One region of the Streptomyces sp. NPDC053427 genome, then DNA from elsewhere that is predicted to be linked to it. Evidence: riboswitches for the same ligand, from Rfam matches in the RefSeq annotation. Region 1 holds a riboswitch; the other holds the start of a gene.
The links. Region 1 has a riboswitch for glycine ahead of gcvT (glycine cleavage system aminomethyltransferase GcvT). Riboswitches for the same ligand answer to the same signal wherever they lie in the genome.
Positions count from the first base shown of each region.

Region 2: it holds a riboswitch for glycine, as region 1 does, so the genes downstream of both, gcvP (aminomethyl-transferring glycine dehydrogenase) here and gcvT (glycine cleavage system aminomethyltransferase GcvT) in region 1, are expected to answer to the same signal.

Region 1 covers NZ_JBITYA010000012.1:50,670-55,687, forward strand. The annotation lists gene gcvH (glycine cleavage system protein GcvH) at 1-289, opposite strand, end outside; gene gcvT (glycine cleavage system aminomethyltransferase GcvT) at 401-1,528, opposite strand; glycine riboswitch at 1,680-1,775, opposite strand; gene ACIGWZ_RS30255 (AAA family ATPase) at 1,992-2,723, shown strand; gene ACIGWZ_RS30260 (enhanced serine sensitivity protein SseB) at 2,838-3,710, shown strand; gene ACIGWZ_RS30265 (enhanced serine sensitivity protein SseB C-terminal domain-containing protein) at 3,773-4,573, shown strand; gene ACIGWZ_RS30270 (ABC transporter permease) at 4,992-5,018, shown strand, end outside.
Region 2 covers NZ_JBITYA010000015.1:250,616-255,633, reverse strand. The annotation lists gene ACIGWZ_RS35275 (MerR family transcriptional regulator) at 1-19, shown strand, start outside; gene ACIGWZ_RS35270 (bifunctional nuclease family protein) at 73-546, shown strand; gene ACIGWZ_RS35265 (MerR family transcriptional regulator) at 735-1,340, shown strand; gene ACIGWZ_RS35260 (DNA polymerase IV) at 1,408-2,859, shown strand; gene ACIGWZ_RS35255 (PRC-barrel domain-containing protein) at 2,769-3,152, opposite strand; glycine riboswitch at 3,267-3,365, shown strand; gene gcvP (aminomethyl-transferring glycine dehydrogenase) at 3,555-5,018, shown strand, end outside.

The DNA.
Region 1 (5,018 bases):
CGAACGGGGCGGAGTTCACCAGCGAAGGGTCGCCGGAGACGTCCTCGTTGACCTCCACGATCTCGCCGTCCACGGGCGCGTAGAGGTCGCTGACCGACTTGGTCGACTCCAGCTCACCGCAGGACTCGCCCGCCGTGACCGTGGCACCGACCGCAGGAAGCTCCACGTACACGACATCGCCGAGCGCGTTGGCGGCGTGCTCCGTGATGCCGACCGTCGACACGCCGTCCTCGGCGGCCGACAGCCACTCGTGCTCCTTGCTGTAGCGCAGCTGCTGGGGGTTGCTCATGGCTCGATTCTCCTGTACGCGAAGGGGTGATCGTGAAAGCGGTCTTGCACAGTGAGACGGCAGCGCGTGCCATTCCCGCGGTGAACCGTTGCTTCAGGCGCCGGTGAACGGCTACTTCTGGCGCTTGTAGAAGGGCAGCGCCACGACCTCGTACGGCTCATGGGTTCCACGGATGTCCACGGCGACACCCTCGGTGCCGGGCGTGGCGTACGCGGCATCCACGTACGCGATGGCGAGCGGCTTGCCCAGGGTGGGGGAGGGCGCCCCGGACGTCACCTCGCCGATGACCGTGCCGTCGGACGCGACGACCTGGAAGCCGGCGCGCGGCACCCGGCGGCCCTCGGCGATCAGCCCGACCAGCTTGCGCGGCGGAGTGGTCTCGGCGCGCTCGGCGGCCGCGGCCAGCGCGGCCCGGCCCACGAAGTCACCGTCGTTGGTGGTCTTCTCGAACTTCACGACCCGGCCCAGGCCCGCGTCGAACGGCGTGGTGGCGGTGGTCAGCTCGTGCCCGTACAGCGGCATGCCCGCCTCCAGGCGCAGCGTGTCGCGGCAGGACAGCCCGCACGGGACCAGCCCGGAGTCCTTGCCGGCCTCGGTGAGCGCCTCCCAGAGGGCGACCGCGTCCGCGGGCCGGACGAACAGCTCGAAGCCGTCCTCGCCGGTGTAGCCGGTACGGGCGATCAGCGCCTGGACACCGGCGACCGTGCCGGGCAGGCCCGCGTAGTACTTGAGGCCGTCCAGATCCGCATCCGTCAGCCGCTTCAGGATGCCCGGGGACTCCGGCCCCTGCACCGCGAGCAGGGCGTAGGCGTCCCGGTCGTCGCGCACCGAGGCGTCGAAGCCCGCCCGCCGCTCGGTCAGCGCGTCCAGCACCACCTGGGCGTTGGAGGCGTTGGCGACGACCATGTACTCCTGGTCCTGGAGGCGGTAGACGATCAGGTCGTCGAGGATGCCGCCCCGGTCGTCGCAGATCATGGTGTAGCGGGCGCGGCCGGTGCTGACGCCGCCGATGTTGCCCACCAGCGCGTAGTCGAGGAGGTCGGCGGCCTGCGGGCCGGTGACCGTGATCTCGCCCATGTGGGAGAGGTCGAAGAGGCCGGCGCGGGTGCGGACGGCGACGTGTTCGTCGCGCTCGCTGCCGTAGCGCAGCGGCATGTCCCAGCCGGCGAAGTCGGTCATGGTCGCGCCGAGCGCGCGGTGGGTGGCATCCAGCGCGGTGCGGCGGGGGGCATCAGTCATGGTTCTGGGCTCCCAGGCATGGGTGACAAGACGGTCTCCCCATCTGTCATCGGAACCTGAGAGGTTCACCGGGATCCCGCGAACGGACCCGGTTTGCACCTTGGGTGGAGCCGCCCCTTCAGCCGGGCTGCGGCTCGCTTTTCAGATCTGCCTCGCCCGCGCGGTATAGGGGCCTGAGAGATTCAAGGGAGGACTTGCTCCTTCGGCGCCCCGCCGTGGCGGCCGGGGACTCTCCCGCGCGGATTCAAGCGGCCGGTATGCAGTTGGCTGTGCCCGAGTGAGCAGAGATGCGCACGTGGCGCCGACATCATTGCACGGGATCGCCCGTTCGAGGAGGGGTGGCCGTCACCCGGCTCGCGAGCTGGACGGATCCGGCATTCGCCTTGATGGGCATTACCGTTTCTTGACACTCTGCGAGGTGGGAACGGGGCCGAACCGGCACCGAACCGGACCGGGAGGGGCGATCACGGTGCACAGTGAAGCCGCATTCGCGACGACGTCAGGGGTTGCTCCCCCGCAGCCGGGGGACGCTCCCCAAGGACCGCCGGCGGCCGGGCGCCGCCCCACGCCCGCACCGCACGGCGTCGTACGGCCCGGCCGCAGCGCCGCCGTCGTGGACCTGCGGGGCGCGGGCCACCGGCCCGCCGAGCTGCGCTTCCCGGCCGGCGACCTGGTGGTGGTCTCCGGCCTGCCGGGCAGCGGCAAGAGCACCCTGATGCACCGCATCGTGCCGGTGCTGGACGCGCGCGGCGCCGCGGTGCACCGCATCGATTCGCAGGACGTCCGCGAGCGCTGGGAGCGCGGCAGGCTGCGCCGGCTGCCGTACGGGATCTACCGCCCGCTGGTGCGGGCCGCGCACTATCTCGGGCTGCGCCGGGCGCTTCGCTCCGGCGACAGCGTGGTGGTGCACGACTGCGGCACGCTCGCCTGGGTGCGCCGCTGGATCGCGCGGTCGGCCCGGCGCCGGGGCGGCGGGGCGCATCTGGTGCTGCTGGACGTGTCGCCCCAGGTGGCGCTGTCCGGGCAGGAGTCGCGCGGGCGGGGGGTGTCGGGGTACGCCTTCGCGCGGCACCGGGGCGCGGTGGGCCGGCTGGTCGGCGCCGCCGCATCGGGGCGGCCGCCCGCGGGCTTCGGCTCGGTGGTGCTGCTGGACCGGCGGACGGCGAGCGCGCTGGAGACGGTCGGCTTCGGCTGAGCGACCGGCTCGCCTTTGGACGTCCGGGCGGGCGGCCGCCCCGCACGCTCCACCACCGGGTTTCTCGTTTAGGGTCGTTGGCCAGAAGGCGCGGTTCGGAACGGGTGGATGCAGATGACATTTCCGGAGCAGGGGAACTTTTCGGTGCAGGGGAACTTCCCTGAGCAGGGCGGCGGTCCGGCGTACGGGGACTTCCCGGACCAGGGGATACCGCAGCTGTCCTGGCCCGCGAACGAGCTCGAGGAGGTCCTCGGGGCCGCGGTCGGGCACCCGGGTGCGGGCGGCCGGATAGTGGAGGTCCTGGGCCGCAGCCGGTTGTGGGTGCCGCTGCCCAACGGCGGCGGCCCGGAGAGCGCGGGACCGGGCGCCCGCGGGCTGGACCTGCCCACGGTCGAGATCGAGGGCGCGGCCTATGTCCCGGTCTTCAGCTCCGAGCAGGAGTTCATGAAGGTGGTCGGGTCCCATATGTCCTTCACCGTCGCCCCGGCCCAGGAGTTCGCCCGGGGGCTGCCGCCGACGCTGGGGATCGCGGTCAATCCGGACGGCACCATCGGCGTCCCGCTGCCGCCGCCCGCGGTGGCCCAACTGTGCCGGGCGGGACGCGGCGAGGCGGACGCCGGTCTGCCGAGCGGCGGCCGGGTGCGGCTCTTCGAACCGGACTGGCAGGACGAGCCGGTGGACTTCCTGGCCGCGGCCGGACTGGAGTTCTCCGCTGCCGGAATTGTCCTGACTGCCCGGCGTGCCCTGGCCAGCGTCGAGGGCGACACGCCCGCGCTGTTCGTCGGTGTGCAGGTCGAGGCCGCCGCCTCCGCGCTGCAGGACGGCACCGCCCGCGATGCGGTGCTCGATGCCCTCGGACGTGCGCTCGGCGCGGTGCCGGTGCCCTGGCCCGTGCAACTGGTGATGCTCGACATCGCACAAGGCGACCCGGTCGCCGACTGGCTGCTGGAGCGCGTGCGACCCTTCTTCTCCCGGGACCACTCGTAAGCTGGTGGCATGACAGGCGGGCGCACCCCCACGCGCCCCGCCGATGAGAAGGGACGATCCACGTGAGCGCGGGTGCGCATCAGGGAGCGGCGGCGGCCGACCAGGTCGAGCAGATGCTGCAGCAGGTCTCGCCCGGCCGCTACGACGCCTACGAGGCGCTGTTGCACGCGCTCGCCGCCGGTCAGGTCTGGATGCTCCTGTGGCAGGGCCGTGCCGGGATGCCCGACGCGCAGTACGGGAACATGGAGGTCGAGGGCCTGGGCTACGCGCCCTGCGTGACCTCCGCCGCCGAACTCGCCGCCTCCGGCTGGAACCGCGACCACGAACTCGTCACCGGCGTGGAGATCGCCGCCTCGCTCTTCCCCGACCGCTGGGGTCTGTGGCTGAACCCGCACGCCCCCGGCGGCGGCGTCGGCATCCCCTGGCTCGATCTGCGCCGCATCGCCGGCGGCCTCGACCGGCTGCCGGCCGGGCCGCTGCGGATCTCCGAACCGGTCATCGACATCCCGCAGTTCTATGCCCTGCTCGCCCAGAATGCCCACCGGACGCCCGCTGTGCGGTCGTTGCGCCGGGCCTGGGTGCAACCCGCCCTGGGTGCCCCTTATCTGGCGATCGGGCTGGATCTGTACGACGCCGGGCAGCCGGCCGTGGACTCGGTGCGGCTGATGGTCCAGCAGTCGATCGGTGCCGTTCCGGACGGTCTGCCCGTTTCGACGGTCGCGATGAACGACGAATACGACCCCGTCGCCATGTGGATGCGCGCCTCCACCCGGCCCTTCTTCGACCGCGACGGCTACGGCCGGGCGCCGGGACAGCCGCCCGCCCCCGCCACCTACGGTTACGGCTACCCGCGCCCCTACTGACGCCCACGTCAGCACCGAACGCCGCCACCAGGCGTCGATCTTGGGGTGAATTGGCCCCGTGTGCCCCGCGGTTGAGCCCCTTTCTCGCGGACCTGCGCCCCGCTCAGCCACTACTGCCGTCCGTATAACGGAACCCCGCGAGCCACATCACAGTTGCGCATCCATTCACCGTCAGGACTGGTGAGTGATCGCGAATCGGATGAAGACTCCGGCAACAGAGAGCTTCGGTTCTTTGTACGACCGACCATCCCAACCGGCGTCGCGCGCATCCTCCGCACTTCCACGGACGCACTTCCGCGATGCCCGATCGACCTGCACGGCCGCCCCATCGCGGCCGTTGCACCAGTGATGTGAACCAAGGCCGCTACCGCGGCGGGCGTGGGCCGACCACCGTCGGCCGAGAGGGGTCAAAGGCACCGTGACCGCACCGATCGAGACCACCGGG
Region 2 (5,018 bases), on a different contig from region 1:
CAAGGTCCGCCTCACGTGAGCAAATGACTGCCCGACTACCCAAACCTGCCGGGCACGTCCTAGGGTTGCTGTGTGAACGAGCTCGACGTCGTGGGTGTCCGGGTGGAAATGCCTTCCAGCCAACCGATCGTGCTCCTGCGGGAGGTGGGAGGCGATCGCTACTTGCCCATTTGGATCGGGCCAGGGGAGGCCACCGCCATCGCCTTTGCCCAGCAGGGCATGGTCCCTGCCAGGCCGCTGACGCATGACCTTTTCAAGGACGTGCTGGAAGCGGTGGGCCAGGAGCTGACGCAGGTCCGCATCACGGATCTGCGCGAGGGAGTGTTCTATGCCGAACTGGTCTTTGCCAGCGGCGTCGAGGTCAGCGCGCGTCCGTCGGACGCCATAGCGCTGGCGCTGCGCACCGGGACGCCGATCTTCGGCACCGACGGTGTGCTGGACGACGCGGGCATTGCGATCCCGGACGAGCAGGAGGACGAGGTGGAGAAGTTCCGCGAGTTCCTCGATCAGATCTCGCCCGAGGACTTCGGCAGCAGCAGCCAGTGACGCCATCAGCCGGAAGCATCTGATTCCGGCCAAACTTATTAGCCGTTCCCCGCGCGAGGTCACGAGAAACCACTCGTAGGGTGATTATCACTCGGCGTGGCGAGCGCGGCGATCGTTGACGCACCCCGAGTGACTGCATACCGTCGATAAGGCAGGTCCCGTCCGGGACGTGGAGGACGGAGGGCGGCGTGGCAATCACCGGTGACGGTACGGCGGCGGAAGGGGCGTTGCCGCTCCACCCGAATGCAGCAATGAACCGCGCACCGGCACAGCCCGCCGCGGTGTCGGGGGACTGCGCGACGGGGACCATCGGCTACCGCGGTCCGACGGCTTGTGCGGCGGCGGGGATCACCTACCGGCAGCTCGACTACTGGGCGCGCACGGGCCTGGTGGAGCCGAGCGTCCGCCCCGCCTACGGTTCCGGCACCCAGCGGCTCTACAACTTCCGGGACGTCGTCGTCCTGAAGATCGTCAAGAGGCTGCTGGACACCGGGGTGTCGCTGCAGAACATCCGCACCGCCGTCCAGCATCTGCGTTCGCGCGGGCTGGACGACCTGACCCGTATGACGCTGATGAGCGACGGGGCCACGGTCTACGAGTGCACGTCGCCCGACCAGGTCGTCGATCTGCTCCAGGGCGGCCAGGGCGTTTTCGGGATCGCGGTGGGCGTGGTGCTCCGGGACGTGGAGGGCGCGCTCTCCGAGCTGCACGGGGAGCGGCTGGACACCGGCGAGACGCTGGTCGGCAAGAACCCGCGCGACGAGCTGGCGCGGCGGCGCAACCGGGCCGGCTGAGCCTCCGAACGCGGCCCCCGGCCCGGCAGCGGGCCGATTGTCAGTGGTGTGCGGGAGGATCGGTCATGTGAGACCCGCGCCGACGATTCTGCATCTGGACATGGATGCGTTCTATGCCTCCGCCGAGCAGGCGGCCAAGCCGAGCCTGCGCGGAAAGCCCGTGATCGTCGGCGGGATCGGGCCGCGCGGGGTGGTCGCCACGGCGTCGTACGAAGCGCGGGTCTTCGGTATCCGCTCGGCCATGCCGACCGCCCAGGCGCGCCGGCTGTGCCCCAACGCGGCTTACCTCAGTCCGCGGTTCCAGCTGTACCGCCAGGTGAGTGACACCGTGATGGAGCTGCTGCATGCGCTGTCGCCGCTGGTGGAGCCGCTGAGCCTGGACGAGGCGTTCGTGGACCTGGAGGCGGGCGGGGTGGCGGCCGAGGTGTCCGCCGTACGGGCCGTGGGGGAGCGGCTGCGGCGGGACATCCGGGCGGCCACGGGGCTGACGGGCTCGGTGGGGCTCGCGGGCGCCAAGATGCTGGCGAAGATCGCGTCCGAGGCGGCGAAGCCCGACGGCCTGATGGTGATCGAGCCCGGCACGGAACGGGAGCTGCTGGGGCCGATGCCGGTGCGGACGCTGCCCGGGGTGGGGCCGGCGACGGCCGAGGCGCTGCGCCGGGCCGGGATCCATACCGTCGCGGAGACCGCGGAGGCCGGTGAGGACGAGCTGGTGCGGCTGCTGGGCAAGTCGCACGGCGCGGGGCTGTATGCGATGGCGCTGGGCCGGGACGACCGCCCGGTGGTGGCCGAGCGGGATGCGAAATCCATCTCGGTCGAGGACACCTTCGAGGTCGATCTCACCGACCGGACGCGGGTGCGGGCCGAGCTGGTGCGGCTGGCCGAGCGCTGTGTGCAGCGGCTGCGGGAGGCCGGGCGGTCCGGTCGCACGGTGGTGATCAAGGTCCGTAACTACGACTTCTCGACGCTGACCAGGTCGGAGACGCTGCGCGGGCCGACGGACGATCCCGCGGTCGTACGGGAGGCGGTGGCGCGGCTGCTGGAGACGGTGGACACCACGGGCGGGGTGCGGCTGCTGGGGGTGGGGGTGAGCGGGCTGGCCGACTTCACGCAGGAGGATCTGTTCGCGCAGCTGGCGACGGAGCGGGAGGCCGAGGAGACGGCGGCCAGGGCGGCGGAGCCGGCGGCGGACGGGGCGGGTGAGCCGGAGGCGGAGGAGGAGCGGCCGCGCCGCTGGCATCCGGGGCTGGACGTGGTGCACGACGCATACGGCGCCGGATGGGTGCAGGGCAGTGGGGTGGGGAGAGTGACCGTACGTTTCGAACAGCCGTGGTCCGCACCGGGAAGGGTGCGGACCTTTGCCGTCGATGACCCGGCGCTGCGGCCGGGGGAGCCGTTGCCGCTGGTGGGCGGGGAGCCCGGGGCCGGTCAGTCCTCCGATCCGGCGATCCGGCCGAAGTCCTTGTCGCCCGGGGGAGGGGCGGGGTCGGAGGTCGGGGAGGAGATATCCAGCCGGTAGTGGTGGTAGAGCTGGAGTTCCTGCTCGGGAGAGAGATGGCGGCCCACCCCGAAGTCCGGGGCGTCCTTGATCAACTTGCGGTCGTAGGGGATACGCAGCCCCTCGTCGACGAGCTCGCTGGGCTCCAGGGGGACGAACGCGTCCCGGCTGAAGAGGCCGGTACGCACGGCCGCCCATTCGGGTTCGCCGGTCGCATCATCGAGATATACCTCATCAATGGTCCCGATCTTGGTGCCGTTCCGGTCGAACGCTTTGCGGCCGATCAGGCTCCGGGGATCGATATCGGTGTGCACAGCCCCTCCTTGTGGTCGCAGCTGCCCTGTGACAACTACCAAACGGCACATTTCATGCCCCGGCCACTCGAAGGTTCCCTCGAGAGGTGCGCTGGTAGGCTGACGTTTGGCCGCTGACCCCATGCGGGAGAGTCCCTTGCCGTTCGCGGCGGGGGCGCCGAAGGAGCAAATCCTCCCCGGAATCTCTCAGGCATCCCGTACCGCATGGACGAGGTCACTCTGGAAAGCAGGGCGGGCCGCGGAAGGCACAGTGCCGGGACCCCTCCTCACCGACGGTGAAAGCCGGGCCGCAGCCTGCGGACCCGGTGAAGCTCTCAGGTTGAGATGACAGAGGGGGAGGCCGTCCGGGCACCCGCGCCGTGGTGCCCCTCGTAGGTCGCAGTGACCAGGAGGCCCCCGCAGATGACCACCAATCGCATCTCCTTGACCGAGCTGGAGCGCGGTACGCCCTTCGAGCGCCGGCACATCGGCCCCGACCACGAGGCGCAGGCGAAGATGCTCGCGCAGGTCGGCTTCGGATCGCTGGACGAGCTCACCGCCACCGCCGTACCCGACGTGATCAAGAGCGCGGAGGCGCTCGGCCTGCCGCAGGCCCGTACCGAGGCCGAGGTCCTCAAGGAACTGCGCGGCCTCGCGGACCGTAACCAGGTCCTGTCGTCCATGATCGGCCTTGGCTACTACGGCACGTTCACCCCGCCGGTGATCCTGCGCAACGTCATGGAGAACCCGGCCTGGTACACGGCGTACACGCCCTACCAGCCGGAGATCTCGCAGGGCCGCCTCGAGGCGCTGCTCAACTTCCAGACCATGGTCGCCGACCTGACCGGACTGCCCACCTCCGGTGCCTCCCTGCTGGACGAGGGCACCGCGGCGGCCGAGGCGATGGCGCTCTCCCGCCGCATAGGCAAGGTCAAGGAGGGCGTCTTCCTGATCGACGCGGACTGTCTGCCGCAGACCATTGCGGTGATCCAGACCCGCGCCGAGCCGACCGGCGTCGAGGTCGTCGTCGCGGACCTGAGCGAGGGCATTCCCGCCGAGATCGCCGAGCGCGGCGTCTTCGGTGTGCTGCTGCAGTACCCGGGTGCCTCCGGCGCGGTGCGCGATCCGCGCGCCGTGATAGCGCAGGCCCAGGAGCTGGGCGCGGTCGTCACCGTCGCCGCCGACCTGCTCGCGCTGACGCTGCTGACCTCGCCCGGCGAGCTCGGCGCCGACATCGCCGTCGGCACCACCCAGCGCTTCGGCGTCCCGATGGGCTTCGGCGGGCCGCACGCGGGCTTCATGGCCGTGCGGGAGAAGTTCGCCCGCAGCCTGCCCGGCCGCCTGGTGGGCGTCTCGGTCGACGCCGACGGCCACAAGGCCTACCGCCTCGCGCTGCAGACCCGTGAGCAGCACATCCGCCGCGAGAAGGCCACCAGCAACATCTGCACCGCGCAGGTGCTGCTTGCGGTGATGGCCGGAATGTACGCGGTCTACCACGGCCCCGAGGGCCTGCAGACCATCGCGCGGCGCACCCACCGCTACGCCACCGTTCTGGCCGAGGGCCTGCGCGCGGGCGGAGTGGAGATCGTCCACGACGCGTACTTCGACACGCTTACCGCGCGGGTGCCGGGCCGGGCCGCCGAGGTCGTCGCCGCGGCCCGCGAGGCGGGCGTCAACCTCCGACAGGTCGACGCGGACCTGGTCGGTATCGCCTGCGACGAGACCACCGGGCGCGCGCAGCTGGCCGGTGTCTGGGGTGCCTTCGGGGTGCAGGGCGACGTCGAGCAGCTGGACGCCGTCGCTGCCGAAACGTTGCCGCAGGGTCTGCTGCGCGAGGTCGACTACCTCACGCACCCGGTCTTCCACCAGCACCGTTCCGAGACCGCG